Regions from separate parts of the Actimicrobium sp. CCC2.4 genome, predicted to be linked through region 1. Evidence: riboswitches for the same ligand, from Rfam matches in the RefSeq annotation. Region 1 holds a riboswitch; the other holds the start of a gene.
What was found. A riboswitch is a leader RNA that binds a small molecule or an ion and turns the genes downstream of it on or off. The one in region 1 is predicted to bind thiamine pyrophosphate.

Region 1 (4,213 bases):
CAAAACTTGCGTGGCCTGCCGCCAGTCGCCACAAACCACATCGGCAGCAACCAGGGTCAGTGTTTTTTTTCGCGAGGTTTTTTCGCGAAAATTACACTGACCCTGCTTGCTGATCTCGAAGCACCACGGCTTGCGACCGGTTGCGCTCCGTGGTCCGTTCACGGGGTCAGAGTAATTTTCGCGATACGGCCTGCGAAAAAAACTCTGACCCCGTGAACTCCTTGCTCTGGCAGCTTGTGACGTCCGGAACCACCTGCTTTTGCCAACTTCGAGGAGAAATCAATTAGGGTCAGAGTCAATTTAAAGATGCCTCATAAAAAGATCCTCATCCCCCGCCGATCGCCCGAACCACATCCACCCGATCCCTGTTCGCCAGCAGTCGCTCACGCCACAATTGCCGCGGCACGATCTCGCGGTTGACAGCAACCGCCAGTGACTGGTTCGCCAGCGCCAGCGCATCAATCAACTCCTGCAAGTGCCAACCCGGCGCGATCCGGTGCGGCGCGCCGTTAAGTTCGATCTCGATCATGGTGGCGGCCATCACTGCTTGCGATAGAGTTCCGCACCGCTCTTGACGAACTCGATCGCCTTGACTTCCATGCCCTGCTTGAGCGCGGCGATATCGCTGATGCCTTGCTTGGCGGCGTAATCGCGGACCTCTTGCGTGATCTTCATCGAGCAGAAATGCGGGCCGCACATCGAGCAGAAATGGGCGACCTTGGCTGAATCCTTGGGCAAGGTTTCGTCATGAAATTCGCGCGCCTTGTCGGGGTCGAGGCCGATGTTGAACTGGTCATCCCAACGGAATTCGAAGCGCGCTTTGGACAGCGCATTGTCGCGGATCTGCGCGCTCGGATGACCCTTGGCCAGGTCGGCGGCGTGGGCGGCGATCTTGTAGGTGATGATGCCGTCCTTCACATCCTGCTTGTTCGGCAAGCCGAGATGCTCTTTCGGCGTGACGTAGCAGAGCATCGCGGTGCCGTACCAGCCGATCTGCGCGGCGCCGATGCCGGAGGTGATGTGATCGTAGCCGGGCGCGATGTCAGTGGTCAGCGGCCCGAGCGTGTAGAACGGCGCTTCGTGGCATTGCTCCAGCTGCAAGTCCATGTTCTCTTTGATCAGGTGCATCGGCACGTGGCCTGGACCTTCGATCATCACTTGCACGTCGTGCTGCCAGGCGATTTGCGTCAGTTCGCCAAGGGTCTTGAGTTCGGCCAGTTGCGCTTCGTCGTTGGCATCGAAAATCGAACCGGGACGCAAGCCATCGCCGAGGCTGAACGAGACGTCATAGGCTTTCATGATGTCGCAGATGTCGTTGAAGTGCGTGTACAGGAACGATTCTTCATGATGCGCCAGACACCACTTCGCCATGATCGAGCCACCGCGCGAGACGATACCGGTCAGCCGCTTGGCGGTCATCGGCACGTAACGCAGCAACACGCCGGCATGAATTGTGAAGTAATCGACGCCCTGCTCGGCCTGTTCGATCAGCGTGTCGCGAAAGATTTCCCAGGTCAGGTCTTCGGCCTTGCCGTTGACCTTTTCCAGCGCCTGATACAGCGGCACGGTACCGATCGGCACCGGGGAATTGCGCACGATCCATTCGCGGGTTTCATGGATGTGCTTGCCGGTAGACAGGTCCATGACATTGTCGCCACCCCAGCGGATCGCCCAGGTCATCTTTTCGACTTCTTCGCCGATGGACGACGTGACGGCGGAGTTGCCGATATTGGCATTGATCTTCACCAGAAAATTGCGGCCGATGATCATCGGTTCGATTTCGGGATGGTTGATGTTGGCGGGGATGATGGCGCGGCCACGGGCGATTTCCGAACGGACGAATTCGGGCGTGATCTCGGCCGGGATGGCGGCGCCGAATGACTGGCCCGGATGTTGGCGGCCCATCAAGTCGGCGAGGCGATTACCCATCGGCCCGGAGGCTTTCAGCTCGTCGAGGTATTCGCGCCGGCGCATGTTTTCGCGGATGGACACGTACTCCATTTCGGGCGTGATGATGCCCTGGCGGGCGTAGTGCATCTGGGTGACGTTCTTGCCGGCCAGTGCGCGGCGCGGGGTGCGCTTGAGGTTGAAGCGCAGTTCGGCCAGCGCCGGATCGTTCAGCCGTTCGATGCCGTAGGCCGACGACGGACCGGCCAGTTCTTCGGTGTCATTGCGCTCCAGGATCCACGGCAGGCGCGGCGTCGACAGGCCGCTGCGGATGTCGATGACGGCATCCGGGTCGGTGTACGGGCCGGAGGTGTCGTAGACGTAAATCGCCGGATTTTTTTCTGCGCCGAACGAAGCGGCAGTATCGGACTGGACGATCTTGCGCATCGGCACGCGCAGGTCGGGCCGCGAACCTTGTACGTAAAACTTGCTGGAATTGGGCAGTGGCTGGACGGCGGCTTCGTCGACGATGGCGGTGCTGGCGTCGAATTTGGCGTTGTCGATGGTTTTGCGATTGGTACTGAGAAAGGGGGCTTTGTCGTTCATGATGTTCCTTTGCTTGAGCGAAAAAGCGAAGGAATAACGGAACATGAAGTGGGTTCCGGAGCTTCCCTTCGCTGGCATTATCCAGATCAGGTTCAAGGGTATTTCTCACCCGAGCGCGAATGTTTTGCGGTCAGGACCCCTAGCTTGGTGGTGATTTTGTGCTGCCTTTTTAGCGCAGCACGAATGGATTCTACCTCATCGCGCAAGTGCAAGGACCTTAGCGATTCTGACATCGGCCAGACACGCACCGAAGAAAAATACTCTGCTGGCGCTAGCCCGATTCCTGATGTTCAATTTCAGCGGGATCGCAACGACCAGGAAGCAAATTGGCTTTTTGAGTATCCCCTGCCAGTCAACGCAATCAACGTAATCACTAAAAAATAGGGTGTCAGTAAATAAATCATCCTATTGAGACCTCATTGCAAACGGATCAATGAATAATAACTCTCCGCTTTGCAGCCACTTTTCTTTTTCAGTATCTGACATTAAATTATTCACATAAAATTCACGAGCCAGACTCCAATCACCCGATTGCATTGCGCTGAGATAAATATCGCGGCTTTGAACTAAAAATGACTGGTGCATCGGACTTTTTACATCGTCATACCAGAAGGACTGAAAGCTGCCCAATTCCGAGCATTTTTTTATCCAGTCCTTATAGGTCGCACTCAGATAATGCAAAACACAAACCTGATGCTCCCGAACCATCTTTCCGTTGCTCGTTTCAAATTCATGAACACTGACAGGACCAAGGCATTTCTGGACGCGTACCGCAGACTTTCCAAAAGTATATCCCTGGTAATAAGGAGATCCTTCGGCCAGAGGCGTATCGGTTGATCGATCAAATCGCCTGTTTTTCTTGAAAATCTTCAGTTCCCGAAACGGATCGTCTGCCGCATAGGCACTGACTGCTTCATGATTAATAAACTGAATACTGCTCACATTCGGATCGACATGAGCGAAGTAATCTTTCAAACTCTGCACCGGCGAATACATCAGTTCATCGGAATCAATATGAATTAACCAGTCAATTCCGTCTATCGAACACTGCTTGAGACCATGCCGCACATTGACACATTGCCGCTGCATGACTCCGGATGGGCCTGAAAAAGTGCTCAGCCATGCACCAGGACAGACAGAAACTACCGGACTGGTAGGCAGACCTGACAATATCGCGGGGGTTGAACTGTCAAGATAGAGGTATATCTTGTCGACCAGCTTCGAATGGTAATTAATCCACGTCTTGAATGACGCAGCAGGATTTCTTACCGTACAAACAATCGCCATTTTTAGTGTGGGCATCCTTGCTCCTCCCGGATATTCATTTGGCTACTATTGACATGCCTATGCGACCAGATAGTTTTTATTTCTTGGGAATGAGCGATTCGACTTGATAGCGATCATCAGCACTGCCAAAGAGATCGCCGTGATTGCGATTTTTTCTCCGCAAATACCGTAAATAAAACCAAGCTCAAGCTGACTATCAGCACACCGGTGCCGGTGATGACGGTCATGATGCGGTCCTTTTAGGCAATCGACGATCTGTACGAAGAAGGCTGCCAACGCCCGCCCGGACAACGGCTTCCTGCACCATGCCTGCCTTATAATGCGGACTTCTTTTCTCTACCAGACACCCATCATGGAATTAGCCAAGTCGTTCGAGCCCGCCGAAATTGAAAAGCACTGGCGGTCCACCTGGGAAGCGCGCGGTTATTACGGC
Region 2 (4,213 bases), 1.3 Mb from region 1:
GATGAGGATCTGGCGTAGCGCACGCAGGTCGGTGTGCACGGTGATCTCGGCAGCCGGCAAGTCACTGCGCAAAGACAGCCCTTTTTGTGTCGCCATCGGGCCCAGCGTGTCGGCGAGCTGGCCGATGATGTGCTGGCAGATGACCGGCTCGATGAGCATGTCGAGCTTGCCGGATTCAATTTTTGCAAGGTCCAGCAAGTCGTTGATGAGCGACAGCAAATGCCGTGCGCTGGCTTGTATGGTCTTGAGTTGCCGGTCCTGATCGCCCGTCAGTGGTCCCGGCAGGCGCATCAATAGCGTGCCGGTAAAGCCGATGATGGCATTGAGCGGCGTGCGCAATTCATGTGACATGCCGGTCAGGAAACGGTCCTTGGCCAGATTGGCGTTTTCCAGCGCGGCGTTTTTTTCTTGCAGTGTCCGCTCGCTGCGCTTGCGCTCGCTCATGTCGCGAATAGCAGTTGCCACCAGCAAGCCCTCCCCGGTGTCGAGCGGACTGCGACTGATCTCGACCGGGAATTCGGTGCCGTCCTTGCGCACGCCGGACAGGCCCGGCCCGGCAGCGATGACGTGGTCGCGCGGCGGCAGCAGGTTGTCGACCGGCACGCCGCACAGTTCTGCCGGGGCATAGCCAAAAAGGCACGCCGCCCGTGAGTTGACCAGTACGATACGACCGGTCGCATTGACGATCACGAGCCCGTCCGGCATGGACTCGAGCAGCTTGCCGAAGCGGGCATCAAGTAGCCTGGCATCGCGCTCTGCCTTCAACAGCGTGATGTCCTTGTCGCAGAACACGATGGCGTCGCAAACGCCCTGCGCGGACCGCACGGCCTTGCCGGTGACGTCGACGTAAATGAGAGCGCCATCTTTTTTCCGGCGCAGCGATTCGTGTTTGCTGAGGCCGCTGGCGGCGATGGTCTGGCGTATGCGGGATTCTTCGTCGGCGCGCTCAGACGGCACGATCAGGTCATGCATGGCCTGGCCGACGGCCTCGCTGCCGGTGTAGCCGAACAGCGCCTGCGCACCGGGCGACCAATGCTGCACCACCCCCTGCAGCGAGACGATGATGATCGCGTCGGGCGTTTCATCACGGGTGGTCCTGTCGAAGTCTGTCGTCATGCATGCTTTCGCTGCCGATACGGCTAATCGGGACTGCGCTCCGGTGCCGGCACCCTCCGGCAACAGAGGGTATTGGACACAAAGTGGCATGAGTATAGAGCGGGTTCCTGCATTGCAAAGGTGATCCTAGGTCGCCCTGAAATCTCGCTCATCCGGCGTTTTTGTCAGTCGGTCACGAGCCTCATTGCTGCTGTGCTACCATCCGCGCTGCTAGGGGTCCCGCACGCCATTGTTTGATGGTCTGCAGGTGAGATTCACCCTTCGAACCTGATCTGGATCATGCCAGCGTAGGGAAGCGCAAAGTACTACGTCTCTTTGATCGCCTCTGCGTTGCCTCCAGTGTTTTTCCACCTGACAGAGCACACCATGACGGCACCAAATTTTTCCCTGACCCGTATTTCTTTTGTTATCGCCCAGGCTCTCGCCAGCATCGCGGTCGCGCATGCGCAAACCAGTCAGCAGGTGATCGTCACCGACACCACACCGAAGCGCGACGCCGCGTCATCCGTTGGCGGTTTCGGCGATGCCGCGCTGCTGCAGACCCCGGCTGCCATCAACGTGATCGGCCAGGAGCAGTTGCAGGACTGGCGCGTGCGGCGCATCGCCGATGTCATCAAGCTCGATGCCAGCCTCAATGAAGCCTATAACGCGGTCGGTTATGCCGAGCAGTTTTCGTTGCGCGGCTTCCCGCTCGACAATGCATCGAGCTATCGCAAGGATGGTTTGCCGATTGCGTCTGACGCTTCGATCCCCCTTGAAAACAAGGAACGCATCGACATCCTGAAAGGCTTGAGCGGTTTGCAAGGCGGCGTCTCGACACCGGGCGGGCTGATTGATTTTGTGACCAAGCGCCCGACGGCGGCACCGTTGCGATCGATACTGTTCGAGGTCAGCGAACGCGGCACCGTGCTCGGTTCGGTCGATCTGGGCGGTCGCTTCGAGGACCGGCGTTTCGGCTACCGGATCAATGCTGCGGCCGAGCAATTGCGCTCGTATGTCAAGGGTGCCGATGGCCAGCGACAGTTCGTTTCCGGCGCCTTCGACTGGCAGATTTCGCCCAAGGCCTTGCTGCAGATCGACCTCGATAACCAGCACAAATCACAGATCACCGCGCCCGGTTATCAGCTCATCGGCGGCACCGGTTTGCCGGCGGGCGTGTCGGCCCGCACGCTGCTCAATGACCAGCCGTGGAGTAAACCGGTGGTCACCGATAGCAGCAATATCGGCTTGCGCTTTGCCTATCAATGGAATGCTGACTGGACCAGCACGGTCGCGGCCAACAAGTACAAGCTCAAGCGCGATGACTTTGCCGCCTTCCCGTTCGGCTGCGGATTTGCTGCCGGCTTCTGTGCCAATGGCGACTATGACGTCTACGATTACCAGAGCACCGGCGAGGTCAAGACGCTGCTGTCGACGCAGGCGCTGTTGCAAGGCAAATTCGCCACCGGCAGCCTGCGCCACCAGCTCACGCTGGGAGCGGACACGCTGCGCCGGCGCGATGAATACGGCGACTACGTGTACGACTATCGCGGCACCAGCAACATCTATCAATCGATGGCGGTATCGCCGTCGCCGCTGACCACCGGACCGGTGTCGCTGCAACGCAAGGGCAACGAGCAGGCCGTCTTCGTGCAGGACATCATCAGCCTGACCGGGCAGGTCCAGCTGCATGCCGGACTGCGCCGCGCCGAACTGGAACGCGTGCAGCTTGGCAGCACCTTCAACCGCACTTACGTGCTGCCTTCGCTGGCGCTGGTCTACAACCCGATGGCGAGCCTGAGCCTGTATGGATCGTATTCGCAGGGACTCGAGCATGGCGGCGTGGCACCGTTCGGTACCAACAACGTGAACCGGATTCTGGATCCGGGCACGTCGCGCCAGCAGGAAATCGGCATCAAGACAGCCTTGATTCCGGGCTGGCAAATGACGGCCGCGCTGTTCCAGATCAGCAAGCCGCTCGAATACACGAACGCCAATTACGACTACGTGCGCAATGGCGATGCGGTCCATCGCGGCCTGGAGCTGGCGGCGCAGGGCAAGCTGACGCGTGACCTGACACTGGGTCTGACGGCGATGGCCTTGCAGGCACGCCAGCGCAATACCGGCGATGCGGTGCAGGACAATCAGCGCGTGACCAACGTGCCGGCCTTCAAGTCCGGCGTGACGCTCGATTACGCGGTGCCGCAACTGGCCGGCGTCAAGCTCAATGGCGCGTGGGTATATTCCAGCGACAAGATATTCAGTCCGGACAGCGTGGTCCGCGCGACCATTCCGTCGTACCACGTGGTCGACCTGGGCGCGCGCTATGTCACCACCGTCAATGGTGTTGCCACGACGCTGCGGGCCAATATCGACAACGTCTTCGACAAGTTCTACTGGCGCGATGCCTCGACGGCACTGGGCGGGTATTTGCTGCCGGGTGCGCCGCGGACCTTCAAGATCTCGGCGCAGCTTGATTTTTAACGGATGAAAATCAGCGGGCGGTGCTCAACAGACGGTTGAAATCGCTGTCCAGCCTGGTCAGCGCCACATCAATCCGGACCCGCCGTTCCTTGATCCAGTCCTCCTGCTGCGACAGGGATAAGCGGGCACCCTTGAGCATGCGCTCCATCTCGACGGGTTGCGGACCACCTGTGGTGGCGCGGTTGTTGACGATCGCGACAGGGTCAAGGGTCGAACGGAATTCCTGCTCACTCATCGGCAGTTCGCCACCCTGATCTTTCACGGCATCGCGATAGATCCGCTGCGCCTGATCGTACGGAAAGTCGAGCGGCTTGATGTTGTGTTCCTTGGCGTAGTCGACAATCTCCGACGCAAAATGATGGCCGAGCCGGAACGGCAGTTTGTATTTACGCATCAGCACATCGGCCAGTTCCTGCGACGCGGTCCAGTCGCTATTCAATTCTTCCAGCGAGCGCTGCGGATCGATGACCAGCGCATTGAGAATCTTGTCCCAGCCTTTGAGAAACACGATGGCGCTGTTGACCATTGCACTGTTGGCGCTGACTTCCTTGGCATCGCCCATGCCGGGCGTGATGTTGTGCGCCTGGATGATCGTTCCCATCGCCAGCGTGATGGCAGTCGACGCATCACGACG

Region 2: another riboswitch for thiamine pyrophosphate. It lies ahead of RHM62_RS11240 (TonB-dependent siderophore receptor); the one in region 1 lies ahead of thiC (phosphomethylpyrimidine synthase ThiC).

The regions. Positions count from the first base shown of each region.
Region 1 is NZ_CP133777.1:1,086,519-1,090,731, reverse strand. Features, by position in the region: gene thiS (sulfur carrier protein ThiS) at 326-529, opposite strand; gene thiC (phosphomethylpyrimidine synthase ThiC) at 541-2,493, opposite strand; TPP riboswitch at 2,540-2,644, opposite strand; gene RHM62_RS05080 (glycosyltransferase family 2 protein) at 2,899-3,795, opposite strand; gene RHM62_RS05075 (valine--tRNA ligase) at 4,133-4,213, shown strand, end outside.
Region 2 is NZ_CP133777.1:2,412,948-2,417,160, reverse strand. Features, by position in the region: gene RHM62_RS11245 (PAS domain S-box protein) at 1-1,116, opposite strand, end outside; TPP riboswitch at 1,319-1,427, shown strand; gene RHM62_RS11240 (TonB-dependent siderophore receptor) at 1,483-3,579, shown strand; gene RHM62_RS11235 (lyase family protein) at 3,590-4,213, opposite strand, start outside.